Regions from separate parts of the Streptomyces sp. NPDC087310 genome, predicted to be linked through region 2. Evidence: riboswitches for the same ligand, from Rfam matches in the RefSeq annotation. Region 2 holds a riboswitch; the other holds the start of a gene.
The links. Region 2 has a riboswitch for cobalamin ahead of cobN (cobaltochelatase subunit CobN). Riboswitches for the same ligand answer to the same signal wherever they lie in the genome.

Region 1 (4,906 bases), on a different contig from region 2:
TCGGCGAAGTACTGCACCATGTCGTTGCGTTCGGGCTCGCCGTGGACCAGGACGTCGATCCCGGTCTTCTCCTGGAAGGAGATGACCTCGCCGATCTCGGCGCTGATGCGCTCCTCGTAACCGGCCGTGTCGATCCGGCCCGCGCGCAGGTCGGCGCGGGCGGTGCGCAACTCGTCGGTCTGCGGGAACGAACCGATGGTCGTCGTCGGCAGCAGCGGCAGCGCGAGGTGCGCGCGCTGGGCGGCGGCGCGCTCGCTGTACGGCTGCGAGCGGCGGCCGTCGGCGTCGGTGACGGCGGCGGTCCTGGCCCGTACGGCCGGGTCGTGGGTGAGCGCCGAGTCCGTACGGGAGGCGAGGTCGGCACGGTTGGCGGCGATCTCCGCGGCGATGGCGCCGGTGCCCCGGGCCAGCCCCTTGGCCAGGGTGACGATCTCGGCGCTCTTCTGCCGGGCGAAGGCGAGCCAGCGCAGGACCCCCGGGTCGATGTCGCGTTCGGCCGCGGTGTCGAGCGGTACGTGCAGCAGGGAGCAGGACGCGGCCACGTCGACCCGGTCGGCCAGGCCGAGGAGCGTCCCCAGGGTGGCGAGGGACTTCTCGTAGTCGTTGATCCAGATGTTGCGGCCGTTGACGACGCCCGCGACGAGCCGCTTGCCGGGGAGTCCGCCGGCGGCGGCGAGGTCGTCGAGGTTGGCGGCGCCGGCGTCGGTGAAGTCCAGCGCCAGCCCCTCGACGGGGGCCTTCGCCAGGACGGGCAGGGCGTCGCCGAGCCGGTCGAAGTAGGAGGCGACCAGGAGCTTGGGCCGGTCGGTCGCCCCGCCGAGGTCGCGGTAGGCGCGGGCGGCGGCGTTCAGCTCGGCGCGCGTACGGTCCTGGACGAGCGCGGGCTCGTCGAGCTGCACCCACTCGGCGCCGGCGGCGCGCAGGTCGGCGAGGACCTCGGCGTAGACGGGCAGCAGCCGGTCGAGCAGGGTCAGTGGCTCGAAGTCGGCGGCCACCCCGGGGGCGGGCTTGGAGAGCAGGAGATACGTGACGGGGCCGACGAGGACCGGGCGGGCGGTGTGCCCGAGCGTGAGGGCCTGCGTCAGCTCGGCGACCTGCCGGGTGGAGTCGGCGGTGAAGACGGTGTCGGGGCCGAGCTCGGGGACGAGGTAGTGGTAGTTCGTGTCGAACCACTTCGTCATCTCCAGCGGCGCCACGTCCTGGGTGCCGCGGGCCATCGCGAAGTATCCGTCGAGCGGGTCGGCCGTGACGGCGGCCCGGTGCCGCTCGGGTACGGCGCCGACCATGACGCTGGTGTCCAGGACGTGGTCGTAGTACGAGAAGTCGCCGGTCGGCACCTCGTGGACGCCGGCGTCGGCCATCTGCCGCCAGTTCGCCCGGCGCAGGCCGGCCGCCGTCTCCCGGAGGGCGTCCGCGGTGACGCGGCCCTTCCAGTACCCCTCGACGGCCTTCTTCAGTTCCCGGTTCGGGCCCTGGCGGGGGTAGCCGTACACGGTGGCTCGTGCTGCCGCGGCTGCGGACTTCGGTGTCACGGAAATCTCCTTCGCGAGATGACTCCTGAACATCCCGGGGACGGGACGCGGGCGCGAAGGGGTGACGGGACCCGACGGTCGGTGCGGCGCCTCGGGCGCGCTCGTCCGTCCGGTATGTACGCCGACCCGCCCACGAGGTCACCGGGATATCCGTACGCGAACGGTCGCGTACGGGCAACGGGCAGGTCTTCGGACTCGCGGGCACATCTGCCGAGGCAGACACCTACTGGCCGTCGCTTCCCGGATCCGTGCGGATCCAGTGCGTATGACGGCGGTCGTTCCCGCTCACCGCTGCGGGGCAGTCCCGGATTCCCACCGGGTTCCCTCTTACGACGCGTCTGCCTGGAGGGCAGGGCGAACCAGCTACGCCCGCCACGATAGAGCGTGGACGCCTCCGTGGACCAACCTTGGCCGAACTTGTTCACATTCCGGAAGGTGACAGAAGGCGATAGAAGGTGACAGGGGGCGCGGGGTCGTGTCGCGGAACGGGCCGGAGCGCAGCAAGGTGGAGGAGACCGGCGGTCCGGAGGAACCGGACGCAGGAGAAGGAACGGGCGAAGGAGGGGGCACCGGCGTGACGACCGGCAGTGGGTCCGGGCGGCGGGGCGCCCGTCTGCTCGACAGCCCGGTCATCGGGCTGCTCCCGTGGATCATCTTCGCCGTGGTGGTGGGGCCGGGCCGGTTCGAGCTGGGGGTCGGGCTGTCGCTCGCCTGCGCGCTGGCCGTGGTGGCCGCCGGGCGGATCTGGCGTCCGCACAGCTCGTGGAAGCTCCTGGAACTCTGTGACGTGGTCTTCTTCGCGGTGCTCGCCGTCGTCGGGGCGCTCGCCGCCGACGGCACCAGCCGCTGGCTGGAGACCTACGCGGGGGAGATCGCCAATATCGCGCTGGTGCTCATCGCGTTCGGCTCCATGGCCTTCCGGGCGCCCTTCACCCTCCCGTACGCGCGCGAGCAGGTGCCCCGTAGCCGCTGGGACTCGCCGCTCTTCCTGCGCACCAACTACGTGGTCACCGGGGTGTGGGGTGCGGCGTTCCTGGTGGGAGCCGTCGCGGGCGGCTACGCCGACCTGGTGCAGCACGACCCGGACAACATCTGGACCGGGTGGATCATCCAGATCGCGGCGATCGTCGCGGCCCTGCGCTTCACCCGCTGGTACCCCGCCCGGGTGAGAGCCCGCGCCGCCGCCGGGAACGCCGCGTCCCCGCCGCCGGACGGGGAGCCGTGAGCGCCGCCGCCGCCCGCTGGACGGCTCCGACCTGCGGGGATGTCATCCGTTCCCGGGCTGTGGGGCGGGCGTCTCCGCGAAGATCCAGCGGTTGGCCGCCAGCGGGTCGTCCGGTTCGGGGAAGGGGCCGTGGTCGTGGAGGCGGGTGAAGTCGTACGGGGAGCGGACCGAGACCGACCAGCCCCGCCGGGCGAGTTCGGCGGCCGACGCGGGGCGCGGCTCCGGGTCGAAGAGGGCCGGCAGGTCGAGGCCGATCTGCTCCCGCGCCGTGGTGTAGAGGGGGTGGGCGCGCACCTTCGCCCCCTCCACCTCCTTGATCTCGTACGCCAGCGTGCTCCCGGCCGTGCTCAGCTCGGCCACCGTCGCGATGAGATGCCGCTCGGCCGCCGCCGGGAGGTAGAGCAGCAGCCCCTCGGCGAGCCAGGCGGTCGGTACGGCCGGGTCGAACCCCGCGGCGAGCAGCGCGTCGCGCCAGTCGAAGCGGAGGTCGGCCGCGAGCGGTCTGCGGTCGGCCGTGGGGACGGCCCCCGACCGGTCGAGCACCGCCTGTTTGAAGGCGAGCATCTCCGCGGTGTCGACCTCGTGGATCACGCAGCCGGGCGGCCAGCCGAGCCGGAACGCCCGGGAGTCCAGGCCCGCGCCCAGCAGCACCACCTGGCGCACGCCCGTCTCCACCGTACGGAGCAGATGGTCGTCCAGGACCCGGGTGCGTACGGCGAAGTAGCGGCCGAGCCGTTCCCAGAACGGGTTCGTGCGGCCCCCGGGGATCTGGTCCGCCCGGACCGGCCAGCCGGCCGAGGCCGGTGCCGCCCGGACGAAGTGCTCCGCGAACTCGTCCCGCGCCAGAGGGGCCGGACGGTGGGTCTCGATGGCCCGCGCGGCGGCCACCATGAGGGCGGTCAGGCCCACGCCGCCCGCCGCGTCGGGGTCCCGCTCCGGGGCCGTGCCGTCGAGGGGCAGGGTCACAGGGCCACGCCCGCGGTCAGGTGGTCCCCGGCGATGCCGGCCTTCTCGGGGCGGTAGTACTCCCTGATGGCCTCCGCCCAGGCGTCCACCGCGACGCGGTCGTCGTCCGTGGGCCCCAGGGCTTCGAACAGGGCCTCGATGTTGGCCTGTTGGAAGCCGACGGCCGTCAGCACGGCCACGAAGACGGGGCGCGCGACGAGTCCGTCCTCCTCCGGCGAGCCGAGCGCGCTCATCGCGCGGGCGAACACGTCGCTCGCCGCGTCGAACCGCGCCGGATTCAGCACACAGGCGGTGAACTCCTCCTGGCTGATCCGTCCGTCGCCGTCGGCGTCCAGCTCGGTGACGAGCGTCGTCCAGAACCGGCGGAAGGCGTCGAGCATCGCCTGTTTTCTGGCGTCACCGGCCGTGGGCACCGCCGCGACGACGCGGCTCCCCATCAGCTCGAAGTCGCCGGCCTCCAGCAGGCCGTTCCCGTCGGCGTCGAACAGGGAGAAGACGAGCTGGACACGGTTGGTCGCCTCGACGGTACGCATGGCGCTCACCTCTGCTTTCCGGGCTTCCGGGTCTTCCGGGGCTTCTGGGTCTTCCGGGTTCTCTGGGATTCGGCCGCTGTCCCCTCACTATCCGGTCGGCGTGGGGGCGGCGGTCCGGAAAGCCCGTCGCGTGCACACGAACGAGGGCAATTCGCGGGCCGGTGCATGAAAGGCCGCGGTCCTGGAAAGCGAAGGCGTTCCGCCGGTCCGGCCGCGCTCCGTACCGTGGACATCCTCGTGGGCTTCTCGTCCGGCCGCGCTCCTTCCCCGTCCTTCCCCGTCCGTCCCCGTCCTTCCCCGTCCGTCCCCGGCCGGTTCTCCGCACGTAGCATCGGGTGGGCGGGCCGCCCGCTCCGCCGGGGGACGGACACGTCCCCTCTCCGCCCGTCCCGGAAGACGTCCCCCATGGCATCACGCACCCTGCTCGCGGACCCGGCCTTTCTCGCGTTCTGGGAGGAGCGCCATGTGTGCCTGCTCGCCACCCGCCGCCCCGACGGCACCCCGCACCTGGTGCCCGTCGGGGTGACCTACGATCCGGAGGCCGGTATCGCCCGCGTCATCACCGGCGGTGCGACGGCGAAGGCCCGGAACGTTCTCGCGGCGGGACCTGACGCGTTCGTCGCGGTCAGCCAGTTCGACGGAGCCCGGTG
Region 2 (4,906 bases):
CGGCGCGCCCGCGCGCAGCGCCTCGCGGGCACGGGCCACCACACCGGGGGTGAAGGCCAGGTCGCGCACGAGGTCGACCATGCCGCAGGCGTGGATCATCCGCACCGCGACCTGGGAGACGTCGGCGGGCAGCCCGGCGAGGTCCGCCTCGGCGCGGATCGTGGCGAACGACTGGCGGTATATCGCCGCGCCGTCCTTCTCATAGTCGAACACTGTGGTCTCGCTCATCTCGTCACGTCGTCACGACTGTGTTGTCTTCACGTTCTCGTCCCGCTCGTCCCGTTCGTCCAGCGTGTTCCGCTTGTGTACGGAGACGGTGTAGCGGCCCTCGCCGGTCGCGACCCGGTCCACCCGGTCGCCCTGCGGATGACCGCAGCGCCGCGCGCACCCCGACCAGTACACGGGCAGGCCGGTCCGGTCGCCGTCCCGGCCGGCGGCCACGGACGCGGCGGCGTCGGCCCTCACGTCCGCGAGCGCCTTGGCGCACCCGGGCCGCCCGGTACAGGCGCCGACGCCGAGCCAGGGGGAGTCGGGCTCGGTGACCAGTCCGGCGGTACGGAGCCGTCCGAGCAGGTCGGCGGCGGCGTCCGGAGCCAGGCCGGGAACGATCACCCCGCGCCAGGGCGTCAGCCGCAGAGCAGGGCTCTCGTCCGGAGCACTGCTCTTACAAAGCAGATGTCGCCACTGCGCCACGCTCAGCCGGCCGAGCCGGGGGTACACGGAGAGCGCGACCGTTCCGTCGGGGGAGCGGATCAGCCCGGGGGCAGGGGCTTCCGCCGCACCCCGCGTGTCCCCCGCGTCCCCCGCCAGGACCTCGATTCCGGCCGCCGTCAGGCGTTCCGCCACCGCTGCCGCCAGCCCCCGGGCCGCCCCGGCCGGCAGGTCCCCTACGCGCCAGGCGCCCGTGCCGCTCGCCCGCGCCGCCGTGAGGAAGGTCTCGGCCGCCAGCAGGGCCGCGCGCGGGGCGTCGGCGGCCGGGACGCGTACCGCCCGTACCGCCTGTTCTCCGTACGGCGGGCGGGATGCCCCTATATGCACCTCTGCCGTGCCGTCCCGCCGTGCGAGCAACGTCACATCCGCGCCCAGCGCCGCCACATCGCCCCGGCCGTCGTCCAGCGCGAACAGGAAGCGCCCGGAGAGCTCCGTCGCCGCCTCGCTCGCGCACAGCAGTCCGTCCAGCCGCCGGGCCCACAACTGCACGTCGCCCGCGCCGAGTCCGTCGAGTCCGGCCAGCGGTGAGGCGACGATGTTCCGTATCCGCTCGTGCTCCTCCGACGGCAGCAGTCCCGCCTCGTGCAGGAGGTCCGCCAACTCGCCGCCGCAGCTCGCGCCCAGCCCCCGGAGCTGCACGTTGCCCCGGGACGTGAGGTCCAGGTGGCCGTCGCCCAGCCGCTCCGCCGCGTCGGCCAGCGCGAGCGCCTGGCGGTGCGTCAGCAGCCCTGCGGGCAGCCGGAGCCGGGCCAGGGCGCCGTCGTCGGCGTGGTGCAGCCGCAGCGCACCGGGGCAGGCATCCCCTCGTACCCGTACGGCCTCCCGTACGGCGTCCGGGAGGCTGTCCCGTACGGACTCCCCTACGGCATCCCGCGCCGCGCCCCGGAACGGAGCGCGCGCGGCGGCTTCGTCCCGGTTCACGGGTGTTGGCGAGGTGGGCGGCATGGCCGCGAGCATACCCAGGTGGCCCCCGCCCGCCCCCTTCTCGTCCGCCGTCCCGACCGGGCGCCCTCCCCGCCCGTGACCTCAGCACTTACTATGCAGACGGCGGGCCGTCAGGCCCGTCACACGCCAGTGACGGCGTCATGGGGAGGAAGCCCGGTGCGAACCCGGCGCGGTCCCGCCACTGTGAACCCGACAGCTCCGGCCGGAGTGATCCGGTCGTAGCAATCCGGTCGTCGGGTGAGCCAGGAACTCCCGCCGTCCTCCACACCCGCCCGGGGCGCGGACCCCGAGGAAGGCAAGACGCCGCATGCTTCTGCTCCTGTCGACGTCCGACACCGATCTGCTCAGCGCCCGTGCCGCCAACGCGGCGGGCGGTCCGGTCCCGTACCGGTTCGCCAACCCGGCGCGGCTCGCGCTCGACGAACTGCCCGGACTGCTGGAGGACGCCGACCTCGTCGTCGTACGGCTCCTCGGCGGTCTGCGCGCCTGGCAGGACGGTATCGACGCCCTCCTCGCCCGGGACATCCCCGTCGTCGTCCTCACCGGTGAGCAGGCGCCCGACGCGCAGCTCATGGAGGCGTCCACCGTCCCCATCGGGATCGCCGCCGAGGCGCACGCCTATCTCGCGCACGGCGGGCCCGCCAACCTGGAACAGCTCGCCCGGTTCCTCTCCGACACCGTGCTGCTGACCGGCCACGGCTTCGAGCCGCCCGCCGCCGCGCCCACCTGGGGCCGGCTGGAGCGGCGCGTCCGTCCGCCCCGTATCGGCCGGCCGGGCCACGTGGTGACGGAGAAGGCCCCGACGGTCGCGGTCCTCTACTACCGCGCGCACCACATGAGCGGCAACACCGCCTTCGTGGAGACCCTGTGCTCGGCGATCGAGGATGCCGACGCCCGGCCCCTGCCGATCTTCGTCTCCTCCCTGCGCGCGCCCGAGCCGGAGCTGCTGGCCGCCCTGGGGGAGGCCGACGCGATCGTCACCACCGTGCTCGCCGCGGGGGGCACCAAGCCCGCCCAGGCGTCGGCCGGCGGCGACGACGAGGCGTGGGACGCGGGCGCGCTCGCCGCGCTCGACGTACCGATCCTCCAGGCACTCTGCCTCACCAGCAGCCGCGCGGCCTGGGAGGAGAGCGACGAGGGGCTGACGCCGCTGGACGCCGCCTCGCAGGTCGCCGTACCGGAGTTCGACGGCCGGCTGATCACCGTCCCGTTCTCCTTCAAGGAGATCGACGAGGACGGGCTGCCCGCGTACGTACCCGACCCCGAGCGGGCCGCGCGCGTCGCCGGGATCGCCGTACGCCATGCCACGCTGGCGTTCCGTACGAACGCCGAGAAGCGCGTCGCGCTGGTCCTCTCCGCGTACCCCACCAAGCACTCCCGCATCGGCAACGCCGTGGGCCTCGACACCCCCGCCAGCGCCGTCACCCTGCTGCGCCGACTGCTCGCGGACGGCTACGACTTCGGTACGGAGCCGGTGCCCGGCCTGGAGTCCGGCGACGGCGACGAGCTGATCCGCGCGCTCATCGACGCGGGCGGCCACGACCAGGAATGGCTCACCGAGGAGCAGCTCGCCCGTAACCCCGTCCGCATACCCGCCGCCGACTACCGGCGCTGGTACGCACAGCTCCCCGCCGATCTGCGCGCCTCCGTCGAGCGGCACTGGGGGCCGCCGCCCGGCGAGATGTTCCTCGACCGCAGCCGCGTCGGCGCGGGCGGCGACCCGGACGGCGACATCGTGCTCGCCGCCCTGCGGCGCGGCAATCTGCTGATCCTCATCCAGCCGCCGCGCGGCTTCGGCGAGAACCCGATCGCGATCTACCACGACCCCGATCTGCCGCCCTCGCACCACTACCTGGCCGCGTACCGCTGGATCCAGGCGTCCAGCCACGACGGCGGGTTCGGCGCCGACGCCATGATCCACCTGGGCAAGCACGGCAACCTGGAGTGGCTGCCCGGCAAGAACGCCGGGATGTCCGCCTCCTGCGCGCCGGACGCCGCGCTCGGCGACCTGCCGCTGATCTACCCGTTCCTCGTCAACGACCCGGGCGAGGGGACGCAGGCGAAGCGGCGCGTGCACGCCACGCTGGTGGACCACCTCGTACCGCCGATGGCGCGCGCCGAGTCGTACGGCGACATCGCGCGCCTGGAGCAGTTGCTCGACGAGTACGCGGCGATCTCCTCCATGGACCCGGCGAAGCTGCCCGCGATCCGCGCCCAGATCTGGACGCTGATCCAGGCCGCCAAGCTCGACCACGACCTCGGGCTCGAAGCGCGCCCGGACGACGAAGGGTTCGACGACTTCCTGCTGCACGTCGACGGCTGGCTCTGCGAGGTCAAGGACGCGCAGATCCGCGACGGACTGCACGTCCTCGGCGGCGCCCCGACCGGCGCGGCACGCGTCAACCTCGTCCTCGCCATCCTGCGCGCCCGGCAGATCTGGGGCGGTACGTCGTCCCTGCCCGGGCTGCGCGAAGCCCTCGGCCTCGACGAGTCGGCCGCCACCCGCACCGCGGCCGACGACGCGGAGGAGCGGGCCCGCGCGCTCGTCCAGGCGATGGAGGACGCGGAGTGGGACCCGGCGGCGGTGTCGTCGGTGGCCTCGGGCCTGGGTGGTCCGGTGGCCGACATCCTCGACTTCGCGGCCCGCGAGGTCGTCCCGCGCCTGGCCGGCACGGTCGACGAGATCGAGCATGTCGTGCACGCCCTGAGCGGCGGCTTCGTCCCGGCGGGCCCGTCGGGCTCCCCGCTGCGCGGCCTCGTCAACGTCCTGCCGACCGGACGTAACTTCTACTCCGTCGACCCCAAGGCCGTACCGAGCCGCCTCGCCTGGGAGACCGGGCAGGCCCTCGCGGACTCCCTCCTCACCCGTTACCGCACCGACAACGGCGACTGGCCGACCTCCGTCGGGCTCTCCCTGTGGGGGACGAGCGCGATGCGCACCTCGGGCGACGACATCGCGGAAGCCCTCGCGCTGCTCGGGGTACGCCCGGTCTGGGACGACGCCTCGCGCCGGGTCACGGGCCTGGAGGCGGTCCCGCTGGCGGAGCTCGACCGTCCCCGTATCGACGTCACCCTGCGCATCAGCGGCTTCTTCCGCGACGCGTTCCCGCACGCGATCGGGCTGCTGGACGACGCCGTACGCCTCGTCGCCGCGCTGGACGAGCCCGCCGAGTCCAACTTCGTCCGCGCCCACGCCCAGGCCGACCTGGCCGAACACGGCGACGAACGGCGCGCCACGACCCGTATCTTC

Region 1: linked by a shared signal. The riboswitch ahead of metE (5-methyltetrahydropteroyltriglutamate--homocysteine S-methyltransferase) and the one ahead of cobN (cobaltochelatase subunit CobN) in region 2 are both predicted to bind cobalamin.

What each region holds. Positions count from the first base shown of each region.
Region 1 covers NZ_JBIUYF010000005.1:640,589-645,494, reverse strand. Annotated here, with positions in the region: gene metE (5-methyltetrahydropteroyltriglutamate--homocysteine S-methyltransferase) at 1-1,532, opposite strand, end outside; cobalamin riboswitch at 1,695-1,893, opposite strand; gene ACIO3P_RS22135 (hypothetical protein) at 2,107-2,757, shown strand; gene ACIO3P_RS22130 (SAM-dependent methyltransferase) at 2,800-3,648, opposite strand; gene ACIO3P_RS22125 (EF-hand domain-containing protein) at 3,720-4,256, opposite strand; gene ACIO3P_RS22120 (pyridoxamine 5'-phosphate oxidase family protein) at 4,662-4,906, shown strand, end outside.
Region 2 covers NZ_JBIUYF010000004.1:58,270-63,175, forward strand. Annotated here, with positions in the region: gene ACIO3P_RS15350 (precorrin-8X methylmutase) at 1-228, opposite strand, end outside; gene cobG (precorrin-3B synthase) at 241-1,656, opposite strand; cobalamin riboswitch at 1,742-1,929, shown strand; gene cobN (cobaltochelatase subunit CobN) at 1,964-4,906, shown strand, end outside.